One region of the Exiguobacterium sp. 17-1 genome, then DNA from elsewhere that is predicted to be linked to it. Evidence: riboswitches for the same ligand, from Rfam matches in the RefSeq annotation. Region 1 holds a riboswitch; each other region holds the start of a gene.
What was found. A riboswitch is a leader RNA that binds a small molecule or an ion and turns the genes downstream of it on or off. The one in region 1 is predicted to bind S-adenosylmethionine.
Positions count from the first base shown of each region.

Region 2: linked by a shared signal. The riboswitch ahead of MUN34_RS00410 (alpha/beta hydrolase) and the one ahead of MUN34_RS12760 (Na+/H+ antiporter NhaC family protein) in region 1 are both predicted to bind S-adenosylmethionine.
Region 3: linked by a shared signal. The riboswitch ahead of MUN34_RS13600 (amino acid permease) and the one ahead of MUN34_RS12760 (Na+/H+ antiporter NhaC family protein) in region 1 are both predicted to bind S-adenosylmethionine.

Region 1 is NZ_JALIGJ010000005.1:14,527-20,486, reverse strand. It holds gene MUN34_RS12780 (alanine/glycine:cation symporter family protein) at 1-1,359, shown strand, start outside; gene MUN34_RS12775 (hypothetical protein) at 1,477-1,938, shown strand; gene MUN34_RS12770 (aldo/keto reductase) at 2,022-2,834, opposite strand; gene MUN34_RS12765 (hypothetical protein) at 2,994-3,194, shown strand; gene MUN34_RS12760 (Na+/H+ antiporter NhaC family protein) at 3,238-4,545, opposite strand; SAM riboswitch class I at 4,624-4,727, opposite strand; gene MUN34_RS12755 (metal ABC transporter solute-binding protein, Zn/Mn family) at 4,796-5,749, opposite strand; gene MUN34_RS12750 (alpha/beta hydrolase) at 5,926-5,960, shown strand, end outside.
Region 2 is NZ_JALIGJ010000001.1:69,265-75,224, reverse strand. It holds gene MUN34_RS00425 (MetQ/NlpA family ABC transporter substrate-binding protein) at 1-94, opposite strand, end outside; gene MUN34_RS00420 (methionine ABC transporter permease) at 129-779, opposite strand; gene MUN34_RS00415 (methionine ABC transporter ATP-binding protein) at 769-1,800, opposite strand; SAM riboswitch class I at 1,887-1,990, opposite strand; SAM riboswitch class I at 2,239-2,342, shown strand; gene MUN34_RS00410 (alpha/beta hydrolase) at 2,405-3,163, shown strand; gene MUN34_RS00405 (thymidine kinase) at 3,233-3,853, opposite strand; gene MUN34_RS00400 (DedA family protein) at 4,031-4,681, shown strand; gene MUN34_RS00395 (type B 50S ribosomal protein L31) at 4,717-4,962, opposite strand; gene rho (transcription termination factor Rho) at 5,060-5,960, opposite strand, start outside.
Region 3 is NZ_JALIGJ010000005.1:182,581-188,540, reverse strand. It holds gene MUN34_RS13610 (ketopantoate reductase family protein) at 48-959, shown strand; gene MUN34_RS13605 (polysaccharide pyruvyl transferase family protein) at 1,153-2,571, shown strand; SAM riboswitch class I at 2,680-2,781, shown strand; gene MUN34_RS13600 (amino acid permease) at 2,863-4,263, shown strand; gene mmuM (homocysteine S-methyltransferase) at 4,238-5,170, shown strand; gene MUN34_RS13590 (MarR family winged helix-turn-helix transcriptional regulator) at 5,473-5,895, opposite strand.

The DNA of each region.
Region 1 (5,960 bases):
ATTTATTTTACGATTCGAATGGGATTTGTCCAGTTTCGGATGATTCCGGAAATGTTGCGACTGTTGTTCCAAGGAACGGATAAAGGGAAAGACGGTGTGTCACCGTTCCAAGCCTTCGCCATCAGCACAGCGGCACGTGTCGGGACCGGCAATATTGCCGGCGTCGCGACAGCCATTGCGCTCGGTGGACCAGGTGCGGTCTTTTGGATGTGGTTGATTGCCTTAATCGGTTCGGCTTCTGCATTCGTCGAGAGTACGCTCGCTCAGATTTATAAAGTGCGTGATGAAAAAGCATGGCGGGGTGGTCCGGCGTATTACATGGAAAAAGCGCTCGGACAGCGCTGGCTCGGAGTCGTGTTCAGTATCTTGATTACGATTTCGTTTGGCTTCGTCTTTAACTCAGTCCAGTCAAATACGATTTCATTATCGCTTCAAAGTCAGTACGGAGTGGATAAAACATGGATTACGGTTGGACTTGTCCTGTTGACGGCACTCGTCATCTTCGGCGGTGTCCGAAGCATTGCGACCGTATCAGCTTTCCTCGTCCCGATCATGGCAGGAGGATACATCTTGATTGCCCTCTACATCATGGTGACGAATCTAGAAGCGTTACCGAACGTCTTCGGTCTGATTTTCCAAGAAGGATTACTCGAATTTAAAACACTTGCCGGTGGAGCAATCGGGGCAGCGGTCTTAAACGGCATCCGTCGTGGTCTCTTCTCGAATGAAGCCGGTATGGGTTCAGCACCGAATGCTGCTGCAACGGCAGAAGTTTCCCATCCCGTCAAACAAGGTTTGATTCAATCGTTTGCGGTTTTTGTCGATACACTGCTCGTCTGTTCTTCGACAGCGATGATTGTGTTAGTCAGTGGTGTTGCGACCAAGGATGCGAGTGGAGTACCTGTCGCCGGAATCGATTTGGCGCAAGGGGCACTTGCTTCTCAGGTCGGTCCGTTGGCCACTGCATTTATGGCGCTCGCGATTTTCTTGTTTGCCTTCAGTTCGATTGTCGGAAATTATTATTACGGTGAATCCAATATCAGTTTCATCAACGATAATAAAAAAATCATGATGGTGTATCGTATCATTGTCCTTGGCATGGTTGTGTTTGGTTCGCTCGTTCAAACGGCTGGACTTGTTTGGGCGCTCGCGGATATCTTCATGGGCTTGATGGCAATCGTCAATTTGTATGCGATTTTCCGATTATCGAAAGTTGCGAAGCTGGCACTTGATGATTATTTAGTACAACGTAAAGACGGTCACGAACCCCGTTTCCATAAAGATTCGATTCCGAATCTTCCGGGAAAAGAATCGCTTGAAGCGTGGCAGGATGAAGATCAAAAAGAAAAGGCGATTTAACGCGAGAAGGATCAGAGTCATCTGGTCCTTTTTTTGTCTGGAGAGATTTTGATAATCGTTACTAAAGCGGTACAAAAATGGGAATACTAAAAAAAACGGTCGGAAAGGAGGGGGAGGATGGAGAACGTACATTATGTTCGAGTCGCGGATGCCGTTTGGGATTCGTTTGGCGATGATCCACATATCATCATGGACTGGATTTTATTCATCCATGAAACACAACCTGATCATGAACAGTTATTTGCACTCGAGGAGACGACATCACTTTATCAATTAATGAGTCAAATCGATATCTTCATTGATCAGGAGACCCATTACAATCTGGGACGGGCAATCGTCGGTGAAGAGCTGATTGTCAATGAAGAGCATGCAGCGATCGTCGGTATCCTTCCCTTACCGCTTCTCATCATTTCGTCGGAGGTCATGCGGAACTTTGATCGACAAGCGCTTGAAGTCATTTATCAGGAAGCCGGCCGGCAAGGTGAATTCGATGAGGTTTGGGAACAATTCGGGAATCTACGCACCTATTTTCACCAGGCGGAAGAAGCGCAGGATACGATTCTCGTCTATTATGTATAAGGATTTCCTTGTACAACTCCATATAGAAAAAGAGAGGGGGATGTGACATCCGCCTCTCTTTCCTGTATGTGTAAAGTCGATGCTTAAAAGTCGATTTCGTCTGGATCTGGTCCAAGACGAACGTCCGTTGCCAAACGATCAATCTTTTCGAGATCATCGGCATCGAGTTGGAAATCAAAGACGTCAAAGTTTTCCGCAATCCGTTCAGGTGTGACCGATTTCGGAAGGGCAACGATGCCGTTATCCAGGTGCCAGCGTAAGACGACTTGTGAAGGGGACTTACCGTGTTTTTCGGCAATTTCCTTGAAGTCGTTGATTTCGAGGAATTTTCCTTGCATGAGTGGGCTCCACGCTTCAACTTGAATACCGTTGTCCTGCAAGTATTCATGCAGTTCATGTTGCGGAAGTTGCGGATGAAGTTCGACCTGATTGATCATAGGTGTCATTAATCCTTCTTCAGCAAGTGTATCAAGGTGATGTTCTTTAAAGTTCGATACACCGATTGCTTTAATCTTTCCGGCTTCGTAAAGCTCAACCATGGCTTTCCAGGCTTCGATATATCCTTCAACCGGCCAGTGGATCAGATAGAGATCAAGGTAGTCGGTCTCAAGACGTTCCAGTGACTCTGCGAAGGCTTCTTTAGTTCGTCCGGCACGAATATCATCGTTCCATACTTTAGACGTTAAGAAGAGATCTTCACGGTTCACGCCGCTTTCTTTAATTCCTTTGGCAACACCACGTTCGTTTTTGTAAACGGCAGCCGTATCAATATGACGGTAACCGACACGAATGGCTTCTGCGACGGCAGCCGGTGCTTCCGTCTCTTCATCGACTTGCCAGACACCGAATCCGATTTGTGGAATTGTGACACCATTTGAAAGTTTTGCGTATTGCATGTGTATACTCCTCCTTTAATGAAACGAGAATATGGAATTGCTCGTTTAGTTTAGCATGAACAAGCAAGAACGTCCGTTTCAACGCTCAAGGGAGGAAAAAGCCGGTTAGAAAGCGAAAAGAGGAGGGTAAATCCCTAGAGGGAAAGAGGTGTATTTTGTATGAAACGAGCTGTTAAAAACGTACCAAAAGGTGTATGGGCCGGTATCGCGGCACTGTTGGGGGCGCAAGCGACATTCTTGTTCCTCGGTGCCCGGAAGACTGGGCGTAATCCGTGGGTTTGGGGAGGCGCTGGACTAATTCAGTTCCCGCTTCCGGCGATTGCGTATTTCATTCTCAACCGCCAAGACCAGAAAAAATAAGTCAATACAAGACCCGTCGCAAAAGCGACGGGTCTTGTATTTTTTACGAAACATTTTTTTTACGCACATCAGCTGTTTTTCGACGCGGGAAGCCGAAGACGATGGCAAGAGATCCGCAAACGAAAAGCAGGAACGGATAAAACAGATAGGGAATCAGTTCCGGGGAAGCCGTTTTCGTTAATTCCGCTGCAATCAGCAACTGGGCTCCGTAAGGGATAATTCCTTGGATACCGCACGAGAAGATGTCGAGAATACTGGCGGATTTCTTCCGATCAATATCATACGTATCGGCGATTTCCGCAGCGAGTGGTCCGGCGACAAGAATCGAAATCGTATTGTTCGCTGTCGCGAGATTCGTTGCACTGACGAGTGCCGCCATACTGAATTCCGCACCGCGGCGTTGTGAGATTTTCCGCGTCAGCGTTTCTTTCAGGTAAGCAATCCCGCCGTTAAAGGTGATTAGGCTGACGAGTCCGCCCATTAATAACGTCAAAATCGAAATTTCTGCCATCCCCATCAATCCTTCAGACATCGACAGGACGAAGCCGCTTAAGCCGAAGCTTCCGTCAATCATACCGATGATTCCCGTCAAAACGGTTCCGCCGACTAAGACGAGGATGACGTTGACACCAAACAAGGCGAGGACGATGACAGACAGATACGGAATCAATTTATAAAACTCAAACGCTTTTGCTTCGACGACGTCTCCTGTACCTGAGACGAAAGCCAAGATGATGACCGTCAGGATTGCTGCCGGCAAGACGATCATGAAGTTGGTTCGGAATTTATCGCGCATGTTGGTTTTTTGCGTCCGTACCGCTGCAATCGTTGTATCGGAAATGAACGACAAGTTATCGCCGAACATTGCACCACCGACGACAGCTGCTGCGGCAATTGCGACATTGACACCGGTTGCTTCATGGATTCCGAGAGCAATCGGTGCAAGTGCTGCGATTGTACCGGTGGAAGTACCCATCGCCATCGAGATGAAGGCGGCGATGATGAACAGTCCGCTCATCAAGAGGGACGGGGGTAAAAATGTTAATGATGCATTGACGGTCGCTTCAATTGCGCCGATTGCATCTGCCGTTCCAGAAAAGGCACCGGCGAGTAGGAAGATAAAGACCATAATCATGATGTCCGGATTTCCGGCCCCCGTCGCAATCCGTTCCACGGTTTGATTGATGCTGCCCTTTGTTGTGACCGCCGCAAAAATCAAGGCAATCAAAGCAGCAATCAGAATCGGGAATTTGTAAAAATCATTGTAAAAAATTCCGGCACCGATAAAAAGAACTAAAAAGACAAGCAACGGTAGAAGTGCCCATTTGTTCGGTGTAATCGTCTCGTTCATAAAATCACTCCTTTTCTACGTGTACAAAAAAAGACTCCTTCGCAAGAAAGAAGGAGGTCTTTACTGAAAAAGACGCTCTTCTTATCTCTCAAGCCTCAGCTTGCTGGATTTGGCACAGTACGATTTAATCGTCCGCTGCCGAAACATCATCGGGCCAGTCCCTCCGTCTCTCGCGATAAAAAGAAGTCATTTAATTGTCTGAAATACGTTTTCTACCGTAACGTATCTTTTAATGCATGTCAACACTACTTCACTGCAGTGCTTGTTTGAGTGTCGCTACATTTTCATTCATCAAGTCAAAATAGGAAGTCTTTTGCTGCTCTTTCGTGACGGACTCGAGGTTGTGAATCGTAATCGCTTCCGCTCCGATTTCCTGTTGGATGACACGGGCGACTTTCGGAGAAACCGTTTCTTCGAAAGCGATATACTTCAAGTCGTGTAACTTAGCTTCCTTGACGATCGCCGCCAGTTGCTTTTGCGAAGGCTCGTCCGACGGTGAGATACCGGCAATCGGTAATTGCGAGAAACCGTAGCGTTCTGCTAAATATCCGTAAGCCGCATGTGTGACGAGTAATTCTTTTTTCGATCCCTTATTAACGGCCTGTTGCAGGTTTTGATCAAGATCATCTGCCTGGGTATTGAAGGCGGTGAGATTTTTCTCGAACGCTGCTTTTTTATCAGGTACCTCTTTAGCGAGCGCCGTCGTAATCGATTGCGCCATCACTTTGGCATTGTTCGGATCGAGCCAGACATGCGGGTCAAATTTGCCGTGATCATGTCCTTCTTCCGCATGTTCGCCGGTATGTCCTTCATGCTCATGAAGCGTGGCATTCGCTTCCAGCAGTTCGATTCCTTTGCTGGTCTCGACGAAGCGGACATCGTTGCCTTTAAGACTGGCTTTGATTTTTTTCGAGTACGGCTCAAGCGTCGTCCCGGTTAAGAGGAACAGATCACCTTGTGCGATTTCCGTCAGTTGTTTAGACGTCGGTTCGTACGAATGCGGATCTGCCCCTGGAGGTACGATCATCTGGACGTCGATGTCCGTTCCGCCAATTTCCTTGGCGATGGCCGCAGTAGCGAACGTCGATGTATAGACGCGAAGCTTTTGATTGGTCGCACCTTGATCGGATTCGGAAGAACCGCAGGCGGCAAGGACAGCAGCACTGGCAAAGGCAACCGTGAAAGCAGAAATTAATTTTTTCATATGAATAAAACCTCCAAAAAATATTAAAACGTAATTATTCCGATTTGAACCTTTTCACTATAACGAATCCAAAACGAAGCGTCAAGTACCAGTCGGGGAAGACGTTCGGCTTCTAAATAAATCGGGTAGAAGACTAATAAGATCAGAAATCAAGAGTAAGCTTTGGAGGTGATGAGGTGAAACGGGAAACTGCTTGGCTGATGGGAGGAGC
Region 2 (5,960 bases), on a different contig from region 1:
GCTTGACCGTTTTTTGATCTTCTTCTCCGGAAGCGGCACATCCCGCAAATAATACCGTCGTTAATGCTGCACCAATCGCTAAACCTTTTTTCATCATCCATCTCTCCCTTATCTGCTCTATGTTTTTTTTAATGTCTCCGAATTTTCCGTGCCAACAGATTACCTGTCGTCTGTAACCCTTGAACAAGAATCACGAGTATCCCGACCGTGATGATCATGACGGTCGTATCAAACCGTTGGTAGCCGTAGGTGATCGCTAAGTCACCCAGTCCGCCACCACCGATCGCTCCGGCCATCGCCGATGCACCGATTAAGCCGATCGTCGCAATCGTCAAGTTCAGAACCAGCGAGCTGAGGGCTTCCGGCAACAGGAAGCGGAAAATTGTCTGCAACGGTGTCGCCCCCATCGCTTCTGCCGCCTCCAAGACACCGGTATCGACTTCCAGTAATGAACTTTCGATCAATCGGGCGATGTACGGTGCCGCGTAAAAAACAAGCGGAACGATGGCTGCCTGCGTCCCGATCGACGATCCGACAATCAAGCGTGTCAGCGGAATGATCGCGACGAGCAGGATAATGAACGGGACGGACCGGAAGATGTTGACGATGCCGCTTAAGACATTGAAGAAAGGAATTTGTTCAAGCAACGCCCCTTTACGTGTGACGACGAGCAGAATGCCGAGCGGTAAACCGATTAATGTCGAGAAAAGTAACGACAGTCCGACCATCGTCAACGTCTGCAGGAATGCATTCCAAATATCTGTGTAATTAACTAACATCCGCGAGCACCTCCTCGACGACGACATCCGACTGATGAATGTAATGCAATGCCCGTTTGATTTCCGTCGCGTCGCCGATCAGTTCAACGAGCAGACTGCCGAACGGAATGTTTTGCAGTTCCGTGATGCTACCGTGCAGGATGTTGAGATCGACATCAAACCGTTTCGCGACTTGCGATAAGAGCGGTTGCCCCGTCCCTGCCCCGAGGAAGTTGATTTTGTAGATGTGATGTCCGGCATCCCGTTGATCGATGACGGTTTGAACCGATGCCGGAATTTCATCCTGCATGACGGAGCGGACGAAGTTTTTTGCCGTTGCCGTCTGTGGATTCGAGAAGACATCGAACACGGTACCCGATTCAATCAGCTGACCGGCTTCGATGACGGCGACACGGTCACAAATCTCACGGATGACACCCATCTCATGGGTAATCAGTAAAATCGTGATGCCGTATTCCTGATTAATCTGTTTCAACAGGCGTAATATGTGTTGCGTCGTCTGGGGATCGAGGGCGGATGTCGCCTCGTCACACAACAGGACCGACGGCTGGGTCGCGAGTGCCCGGGCGATTCCGACCCGTTGTTTCTGTCCGCCCGATAACTGATCCGGATAATGATCGGCCTTATCTGCCAAATCGACGAAGTCCAGTAGTTCGCTGACCCGCCGGTTGACTTCCTCTTTTTTGACACCTTTTAAGACAAGCGGTTTTGCGACATTCGCAAACACTGTATTCGAATCCAGCAGGTTGAAATGCTGAAAGATCATTCCGATATGTTGTTTTGCCTCCCGCAGCTGCTTCGCCGAGAGGGTTGTCAAATCTTGTCCATCGACCGTCACGCTGCCGGATGTCGGCCGTTCGAGCAGGTTGACGCATCGTAATAAGGAACTTTTCCCGGCTCCGCTGAAACCGATGACACCAAAGATTTCGCCTTTTCGGATTTCGAGATCCACTCCGTTCAACGCAGCGATCGATTGGTCATTTGTTTCATAGATTTTTTTTACATTTTTGAATGTAATCACCACTTTTTCCCCCTTCAAAATACAAAAAAGGTCTCTTCTTAAGAAACAAGAAGAGACCTGGATCCGCACAATGGCAGAATCCACTCGACTCATCTCTCAGACAATTGTCTGATGGAATTGGCACAGTGCTCATAATGAGTCTGTTGCCGAGGTTTCGTAGGGCCAGTCCCTCCACCTCTCTGGATAAGTGTTGCGGTATGAAATTCGTATGTGTGTTGTTGCCGGTTGAACTTATGTCGTAAAACTAATTTTTACACTACAGAAAGATCTTTTAAAGGTCAACCATATTTTCAAAAATAAACCATATGACCCATATCGATTGTTGTACCGGGACAAACCGGATTCTTGCATAAATTTTGATGCCATTAAAGAGAGTTTGACAATTCATTTCCGTCAATGCTATTATCTTCTCAATGATTAATCCGACAATTCCTATACGATATATCAAGAGTGGACGAGAGACCTGGCTCTAGGACTCCACGGCAACCTGCTACTATGCAAGGTGCTCCGACCAGCAAAGCGGCTGCTTTGGATGATACACACGAGAAACTCGTTTGCGTCCAAAGCCAAACGGGTTTTTATTTTTGAAATGGAGGACGAGATGATGAGTATGGTTTATCCTGTTATACCGGGTGCAGAAGCCTTTTCCTTAGGACGCGGATCCGTCGGCATTTTGCTCTGTCATGGTTTTAACGCAACACCGCAAAGTGTTCGGGCTGTAGGAGAACAGTTCGCAGAACATGGCTTCTCCGTCTATGCGCCTCGCCTGCACGGTCACGGGACGGATGTACGGGAATTCGAAACGACGATGGCAGACGACTGGAAACAGAGCTTACGTGACGGCTTCGAACAATTGGCCGCACGGTGTGAATCAATCTTCATCGTCGGACAATCGATGGGCGCGACACTTGCCCTGTCGCTCGCCGCTGAAGGTCTCCCGGTCGCAGGAATCATCACCATCAACGCCGCCTTGGCTGTCCCTGCTTACGAAGCCTTGTCGTTCACCGATTGTCCGGTCTATCTTCCGGAAAGTGTCCCTGATATCAAACAATCGGCTTTTGAAATCATCTATGATCTTGTCCCCGCCGTCTGCGCTTCAGAACTGTTGCGACTCATCGATGAGACGCGACCACACTTAGCAACGATTCAAATTCCGACACTTATTTTATATTCTGCCGAGGATCACGTCGTCCCGCCAACCTGTTCGGATTATTTGTACCGGACGATTGGCACAGCGGATAAACGCAGTTATTGTCTGCTTGACTCGTACCATGTTGCGACACTCGATTATGATCAAAAGACAATTGTTCGGGAAACCTTACGATTCGTCGAGCAGTTCAGCCAGTTGACACGGACCGGTTGATATAAAAAAAAGCGAACGATTCTTTGGCCTCACTGCCAGGAATCGTTCGCTTTTTCAAATCGGATATGCTCAATTCTGCTGTTGTTTTTTCCATTCCTGTAACGGTTGTGGTTTGCCCGGTACTTGATGACAATGGCGGCAACGTGGTTCATAGGATTCAGACGCCCCGACCAAAATGATTGGATCATTGTAGTTTGCGGGTTTCCCGTCAATCAATCGTTGTGTCCGCGATGCCGGATCTCCGCACGACAGACAAATCGCCTGTAATTTCGTCACGAATTCTGCACGTGCCAACAATTCGGGCATCTTGCCGAATGGCTCCGCCCGAAAGTCTTGATCGAGTCCTGCACAAATGACGCGTTTGCCATCTTGAGCCAGTGCTTCGATGACCGCGACGATTTCGTCGTCAAAGAATTGAACTTCGTCAATGGCGACGATTTGTGTTTCTTCCGCCACTGCTGCATAGACATCACGACTCGTCGCCATCGGAATCGCGATGACGGAATTGCCGACGTGCGACACGACATGCTCCTCGTGGTACCGGTCATCGATTGCCGGCTTGAACACCTGAACCGGTAACTTTCCATACTGTGCCCGTCTGACACGACGGATCAGTTCTTCTGATTTGCCGGAAAACATGCTTCCACAAATCACTTCAATCCAACCATATTGATTGATCACATGCATCATCGTAAACACCGTCCTCTAAATTAGTCACTTTAACGAGTATAGCCCGAATCTAAATTGAGAAAAAGGATTGACTTCTAAAAATCAAAAACCCGTGCCAAATTCCCCACTTTCTTCATCTTCTCATTTCAACTGGTATGTATTTCCTGTACACTGAAAGAGAAGTTTCTTTGAAGGAAGGTGACTCCGATTCATCATATATTACATGAAGTCCTCCACCAATATGGAGCGTTCGGACTCGCCGTTCTGCTGGCCGGCGGAATCGTTGGTCTTCCTGTTCCGGACGAGACATTACTCGTCATGTCAGGATTCTGGATGCACCATGGTGATTTACCGCTTGCCGGAACGATTCTTGCTGCCTATGCCGGCAGCTGTATCGGTATGACAATCAGCTATGTCCTCGGTCTAAAGCTCGGAATGCCATTATTGCATCGAATGGCTCCGAAGTTACGGATTTCTGAAAAACATATTTTCAAAGCGGAAGCCGGATTTTTACGTTACGGAAAAACCGTCCTCATTATCGGTTATTACATACCCGGACTCCGTCAACTCTCTGCTTTTTTTGCCGGTGTCTCGAAAATGCCGTTCCGGATTTTCGTTACTTATGCTTATACCGGTGCTTTAATTTGGATCAGCATCTTTTTAGGGGCAGGTTATTTCCTGGGTCGTCATTTTTCCTTCAGTCTGCTCATGGAACATTTTGCAAATAATCCGGATACACTCCCGTATCTGATTGGTGCTGCCGGTGGAATCGGACTCTCTTTCGTCTTAAGAACGTATCTGGCGTACCGTACTAAGTTCTGTCTATACAAAAACAGCCTGCTCCAGTGATGGAGACAGGCTGTTTTTTAATACTGAAGTCGCAATTACTTGCGGCCGTATTTTTTGTTGAAGCGATCGACACGACCGTCTGCAGCGTTGAACTTTTGACGACCAGTGTAGAATGGGTGCGAGTCCGAAGACACATCCACACGGATGAGTGGGTACTCGTTTCCATCTTCCCAAGTGATTGTCTCGTTCGAAGAACGTGTAGAACCAGTCAAGAATTTGTACTCAGTAGTTGAGTCCATAAATACAACTTTGTTGTAGTTTGGGTGAATTCCTTGTTTCATGGTTGTTTTCTCTCCTTCCGCCCTGGTTCATTTGCTGAGCCAGAGTAAGTTACCTTCCTATACTAAACGATTTTTTCACGACCCGCAATACCTATTTTCAAGTCGTTGTGTCGGTTTTCGTCACACGCGGTTTAACAGGCGCGCGCCGGACGGGTTTCTTCTTTTCTTTATTCAGTTCAACAAAAAATTCTTCGTTATTTTTCGTGTCCCGAATCTTGCGTAAGAAGCTGTCGACAAACTCATTTGACTCGTTCATCGTCCGGCGGATCGTCCACAGGGCGTCGAGTTGATCTTTCGGTAACAACAACTCTTCTTTCCGTGTTCCTGATTTCCGGATATCGATGGCCGGGAAGATCCGGCGCTCGGATAACTTGCGGTCTAGATGCAGTTCCATGTTGCCGGTTCCTTTAAACTCTTCATAGATGACATCATCCATCCGGGAACCGGTCTCGACGAGGGCTGTCGCGAGAATCGTCAGGCTGCCACCGTGTTCGATGTTCCGGGCGGCTCCGAAAAAGCGTTTTGGTTTATGGAAAGCGGCCGGATCGATCCCTCCGGACAACGTTCGTCCGCTTTGCGGAACCGTTAAGTTGTAAGCACGTGTCAAACGTGTAATCGAATCCATCAAGATAACGACATCTTTTTTATGTTCGACGAGACGCATCGCCCGCTCAAGGACAAGCTCCGAAATCCGGACGTGGTTGTCCGGTGTTTCGTCAAACGTCGAACTGACGACATCCGCTCCCGGAACAGACCGCTCGATGTCCGTCACTTCCTCCGGGCGCTCATCAATCAATAGAATGATCAATTCGACATCGGGGTGATTCACTTGAATCGAATTCGCGATTTCTTTTAATAGAGAAGTCTTACCGGCTTTAGGCGGTGCGACGATCAAACCGCGTTGGCCAAACCCGACCGGCGCAATCATATCCATCACCCGGACCGACAAATGACGCGGTTCTGTTTCAAGTCGCATCAGGCGATCCGGATAAATCGGC
Region 3 (5,960 bases), 170 kb from region 1:
AAAGCATGTAAAAGAGATGAATGAATCAGTCAGATGGAGGGGATGAAATGAAGATTTTAGTGGTTGGTGCCGGTGCAGTTGGTGGATATTTTGGGGGACGCCTGGCAGAAAAAGGGGAAGACGTCACATTTTTAGTCCGGGAACGAAGATTGCGGGAGCTGAAAACATCCGGACTCGTAATTAACAGTCTGCATGGTGATATCGATTTTACGCCGCGCTTAATTGAAGCAGGGGCGGATGAAACGTTCGACGTCATCATCTTGTCGACGAAAGCCTATCACCTGGAACAGGTGTTGCAAGATATCGAACCTTTTGTTTCGGAACATACATATATCCTGCCGCTTTTAAATGGCATGTCACATCTGAAACAGTTAGTGGACCGGTTCGGAGAACAGCGTGTGCTGGGCGGACTCTGCTTTATTGAATCGACACTTGATGCACAAGGGCATATCCTTCAGACAAGTCCGTCACACCATCTGTTATTTGGTCCATTGCCGGGAACATGCACAGACCGCTTGGAAGAATTGAAACAGCATTTGACCGGAACAGCAGCTCCAATCAACTATTCAGATACAATCACCCGCGATATGTGGAATAAGTATCTGTTCATCACGACGTTTTCCGGTGTGACATCGCTCTTCCGCTCAGCAATTGGTCCAATTCGTTCGCGGGAGGAAGGGATGACGATGATTCGCCGCCTGGCAACGGAAGCCAAAGAAGCAATGGAACGGCAAGGCGCCGTATTCAGTGATGAGATTGAGCAGGTACAACAGCAACAGATCGCACAAATGGCTGAAACGATGAAATCCTCCTTACAACGTGATATGGAGAAAGGCAGCGAAGTCGAGTCGGCCCATCTATTCGGAACACTTCTTTCGAAAGACGGGCCGACGCAGGTGTTGTTACCGGCAATTTATGCGAATCTCGAAATTTATCGTTTATCTAGAAAAGACGTTTAACTAGTTTCTATATAGGGAATATTTATCAGGCTGTATTTAGTTTTTTATAATCCGCAATAATGTGTAATTTTCAGCTATTCGTTGACTTGCTGAATTGCATTCAACTATTCTTGAAAAGACAAGATGGTTAAAAACCAAAATATATTTTATATTTTTTAAAATGAAAACAGAAGCGAGAGGGGAATTATTTTACATGAAACGTATTATTATCCGTGCGGGTATGACACCGTTTGAACAGTTCGACGCAGAATATTTGATGAAGCATAACTCAATCGGAGGGAACGTCGGAAACCTGATTTATCAATACAGTATTTTCCGCACCTTGATGACAGAGGGCACGACGATTACACCAGATTACTACTACTATGAAGAAGAGCGTGCAGATGAGATCAACGCGAACTTCGATCTATATGTCATCCCACTCGCTGACGCATTCCGTAAAGAATTCGTTCCGACACTTCGTAAATATACAAAATTGATTAAAAAATTAAAGATTCCGGTCGTCGTCATCGGCGTCGGTTTACGCGCACCGTTTGAGGCGAATTTAAACGACGGTTTCTCATTCGATGAAGATGTTAAAGCGTTTGTCAGCGCAGTCCTAGAGCGCTCAAGCATGCTTGGACTTCGCGGCGAAATCACATCAAAATACTTGACGCGTCTTGGTTTCCGCGAAGGAATCGATCACAAAGTCATCGGTTGCCCGTCGATGTATGCATTTGGTCGTGACTTGAAAATTCGTGAAACGAACATCACAAAAGATTCGATGATCGGTGTCAACTCGTCACGTCTCGCACCACAAAACGTCCTTAACTTCATCACACGCGGAATGGAAGAGTACCCGAACCATTACTTCATCCCGCAATGGATGAAAGAGTTACGTTTGACGTACACAGGCACACATCCGATTGCTGACTTATCTGTCACGAACTATCCGGTCAAAATGTCGGATCCGACTTACATGAACGACCGTGTCCGCTTCTTCTTGAATGCACAGACATGGATCGACTTTTTAAAAGAAGCTGACTTCAGCTTCGGAGCACGTCTTCACGGTAACATTACGGCAACACTTGCCGGAACACCAAGTATCCTGATTCCGAAAGATGCACGGATGCGTGAATTAACGGATTATCACCAATTGACACACATCTGGGCAAATGACATCACAGACAGCACACGTTTGTCAGATGTAATTGAGTCGGCTGACTTCCAGAGTCCAACACGTGTTCAAGCACGTAACTTCGATAACTTCGTTGATTTCTTGAACACAAATGATTTAGAGCACATTTATAAAGAAACGAACTACCCTGAGAACGTTCCGTTTGACCGTGAAATGGCAAAAGCAGAGTTGCTCCCAGTCGTTAAACCAATCACAGGAATTAGTATCGAAGAAGCTGTTTCACGTTTTGAATCATACTTCCCAGCAGAAGAGCAAAAAATCGTGGCAGCTCAAAAACGCGATAAAGCAAAAATGGCTGAAAAAGATAAAAAAATCAAATCGCTTCAAGGCAAGTTGAACAGTCAAACAAAAGAAATGAAGCATCAACAAGGCACATTGAACCGGAAAGCGGTTCGGATGGCATTGAAGACAGCTGATTTGTTTGCGAAGAAATAAACCACGGACGTCTTATACCATTTTGGTGTAAGGCGTTTTTTTTACATGATAAATTCTGAATTGTGTTGACAATTCAAAACAGGGTTGGTACTGTTATGAAAAATTACATTCTTATCCAGAGAGGTGGAGGGACTGGCCCTTTGAAGCCTCAGCAACAGGTCGAAAGATACTGTGCTAATTCCTGCGGGTGTCGTACCCGATCGATAAGCTTCTTTTGATTGTCGACCGACGCACCCATGTATGTGGGTGCGTTTTTTTATTTTATGAGAGAAAGAGGAGTGTGGAGTAGCAATGAAAGAAGGAACGTTTCGTCGGAAAATGGAATCCCGGCATATCGTCATGCTGTCACTTGGCGGTGTCATCGGGACGGGATTATTTTTAAGTACAGGTTATACGCTGGAGCAGGCGGGGCGTGTCGGAACGATTTTATCGTACTTGGTCGGAGCGCTTGCCGTATATCTCGTCATGCTGTGTTTGGGAGAGTTAGCAGTACATATGCCGGAAACTGGCGCCTTTCATAGTTATGCGACGAAGTACATCGGATCCGGAACCGGTTATACGGTGGCATGGCTCTACTGGTTGACGTGGACGGTCGCCCTCGGGTCGGAATTCACGGCAGCCGGCTTGTTGATGCAACGCTGGTTCCCGGACGTTCCGGTCTGGCTGTTCAGCGCGCTATTCGTCGTTATGATTTTAGGAATCAATGTCTTGACGGTTCGGTTGTTCGCAGAAGTCGAATTTTGGTTTTCCGCCGTCAAGGTGCTGACGATTTTAGTGTTCATCGTCCTGGGGACAGCGGCGATCGTCGGATTTTTACCGCTTGCCGATGGATCGCAGGCTCCGATGCTTGCTCCTTTGACGGAGGGTGGACTGTTTCCAAACGGAGCATTCGCCATCTTGATGACCATGCTCGCGGTCAACTTTGCCTATTCCGGAACAGAGTTGATCGGGATTGCGGCAGGTGAAGCCGTTGATCCGAAACGAACGGTGCCGCTGGCCATTCGAACGACTGTCTTCCGGCTGGTGCTATTTTTTGTCGGAACGATCATTGTGCTCGCGATTCTTTTACCAAACGACTCAAAAGGAGTGCTCGAAAGTCCGTTCGTTGCCGTGTTCGAACGGATCGGTCTCCCGTTTGCAGCCGACATCATGAACTTCGTCATCCTGACGGCGATTTTGTCGGCAGCGAACTCCGGTCTGTATGCCGCTTCACGGATGTTATGGTCTTTATCCGATCAACGGATGATTACGCCGTTCTTTTCTAAATTAAATGCAAGCGGAGTCCCGACACGTGCCGTTCTCTTCAGTATGATCGGTGGTCTGCTTGCCTTATTTTCCAGTGTCTATGCCCCGGGTTCCGTCTACATTGCTCTTGTCTCGATCTCGGGACTGGCAGTCGTCGTCGTCTGGATGAGCATCAGTGCCTCACAGTTCATGTTCCGCAAACGGTATCTGCAAGAGGGACATGATGTCAGCGATTTGGTCTACCGGACGCCCTGGTATCCGTTTGTACCGATTTTATCTTTTTTGATGTGCCTGGCTTCTTTAATCGGCATCGCCTTTGATCCGACGCAACGGGTCGCCCTTTATTTTGGTGTTCCTTTTATCGCAGTCTGTTACATCATTCATCATCTAACGAAAACATCATGGAAACGGAGTGTGGAAGATGTCAAAGAACAACAATCCAGTTGAGGAATTATTAAAAAAACAGCCTTATATTTTATTGGACGGAGCATTAGCGACGGAACTCGAGCGTCACGGGAGTAATCTCGACGACCCGCTGTGGTCGGCACGGGTCCTGCTTGAAGAACCGGAACAGATTCACCGGGTCCATGCGGATTATTTTAAGATTGGAGCAGATTGTGCCATTACGTCGAGTTATCAAGCAAGTGTCACCGGATTCGGCAGTCGGGGAATTAAAGAAGGGGAAGCGGTTGAACTGATCAAACAAACGGTGTACCTGGCACAACAGGCGCGTGCGGAAACCGGACAGGCAGCGGATCACGCTCTGATTGCAGGATCGATTGGTCCTTATGGTGCCTACTTATCGGACGGATCTGAGTATGTCGGTCATTACGGAGTCGACGATGCGCAGCTCGAAGCATTTCACCGTCCACGGCTTGAAGCGTTGATTGAAGCAGGGGCGGACGTGTTAGCATTTGAGACGATTCCGTCCTTGCAGGAAGCAAAAGTGCTGTTCCGACTGCTCGAAGAATTTCCGGAACAATCGGCCTGGCTCGCTTTTTCCCTGCGTGACGCAACACATATCAGTGAAGGAACGCCGTTAAGTGAGTGTATCGAGGCGTTAGGGGAGCATCCACAACTGGCAGCAATCGGCGCAAACTGTTTTCCGGCATCGATCGCGACGGAGTTCATCACGACATTAAAACAACTGACCGATGTGCCGATCATCGTTTATCCGAATTCCGGTGAACAGTATGATCCGGTCAGCAAGACCTGGTCCGGTGAAGCGGTGTGCACGGCGTTTGAAGACATTGCCCCGGAGTGGTATGCGGCAGGTGCCCGGTTGATTGGTGGATGTTGCCGCACGACACCGGAGCAGATTGAGCGGATTCAACAGAAGGTGACAATTGCTTAACCGGCAGTCATGTCTGATGAAGAACAAAAGGGATTGACTCAAAAAGGAACCACTCTTTCTTTCACGCACTTTCCTCAGGCGAGACACAAGCCAGCTTTCCTGCCCTATCCAGGCAGGGAAGCTGGTCTTGTTTGTCTCTGACAGCGCAAGCAGGCTTGCGCTTTTTCCTGTAGGAGTAGCATGAAACGGGTGGTTCCTTTTAAACGAGACGAGGGTGACAGAATTGTAATCTGCCACCCTCGTCTTTGTAGAGACTAACTTTTGAATCAGCCGTTATACTGATCGTTCGTATTTGCAAGAACTCACCGTTCCCGTAATGCTTGGTTAAATTGTTTCAGCAATCGGCCAAATGATTCGGCATCTTCATCCGGCCAGTCGTTTACTAGTCGTTCGATACTCGTTAAACGGGCCGTCCGGTAAATCTCGAGCTCCTGTTGACCATAATCTGTGATGTTGTAAAAGAAGGCCCGGCCGTCTGTCGGGTCTTTTATTTTTTCAACTAATTTTTTCTGATCGAGCGCAGCCGCTTGCCGGCTGACGGTCGAGACGTCAAGTTGTAACTCACGGGCAAGGGTTTTGACACCGACTTGACCAGAATCCGATAACTGGCGCAAGAGTAAATAGGAAGCACGGTCCAAGTTCCGATTATCCGCCGTCGCCGTCGTTAGACGACGAATAAGAATCGCCAGTTCCAGTTCGATTGTTTCCAGGGATTGATTCGACATATTGTCACCTCTCATTAGCATTCATTGCCCTCATCATTACGCACAGGCTGTCCTCTGTCAATCAA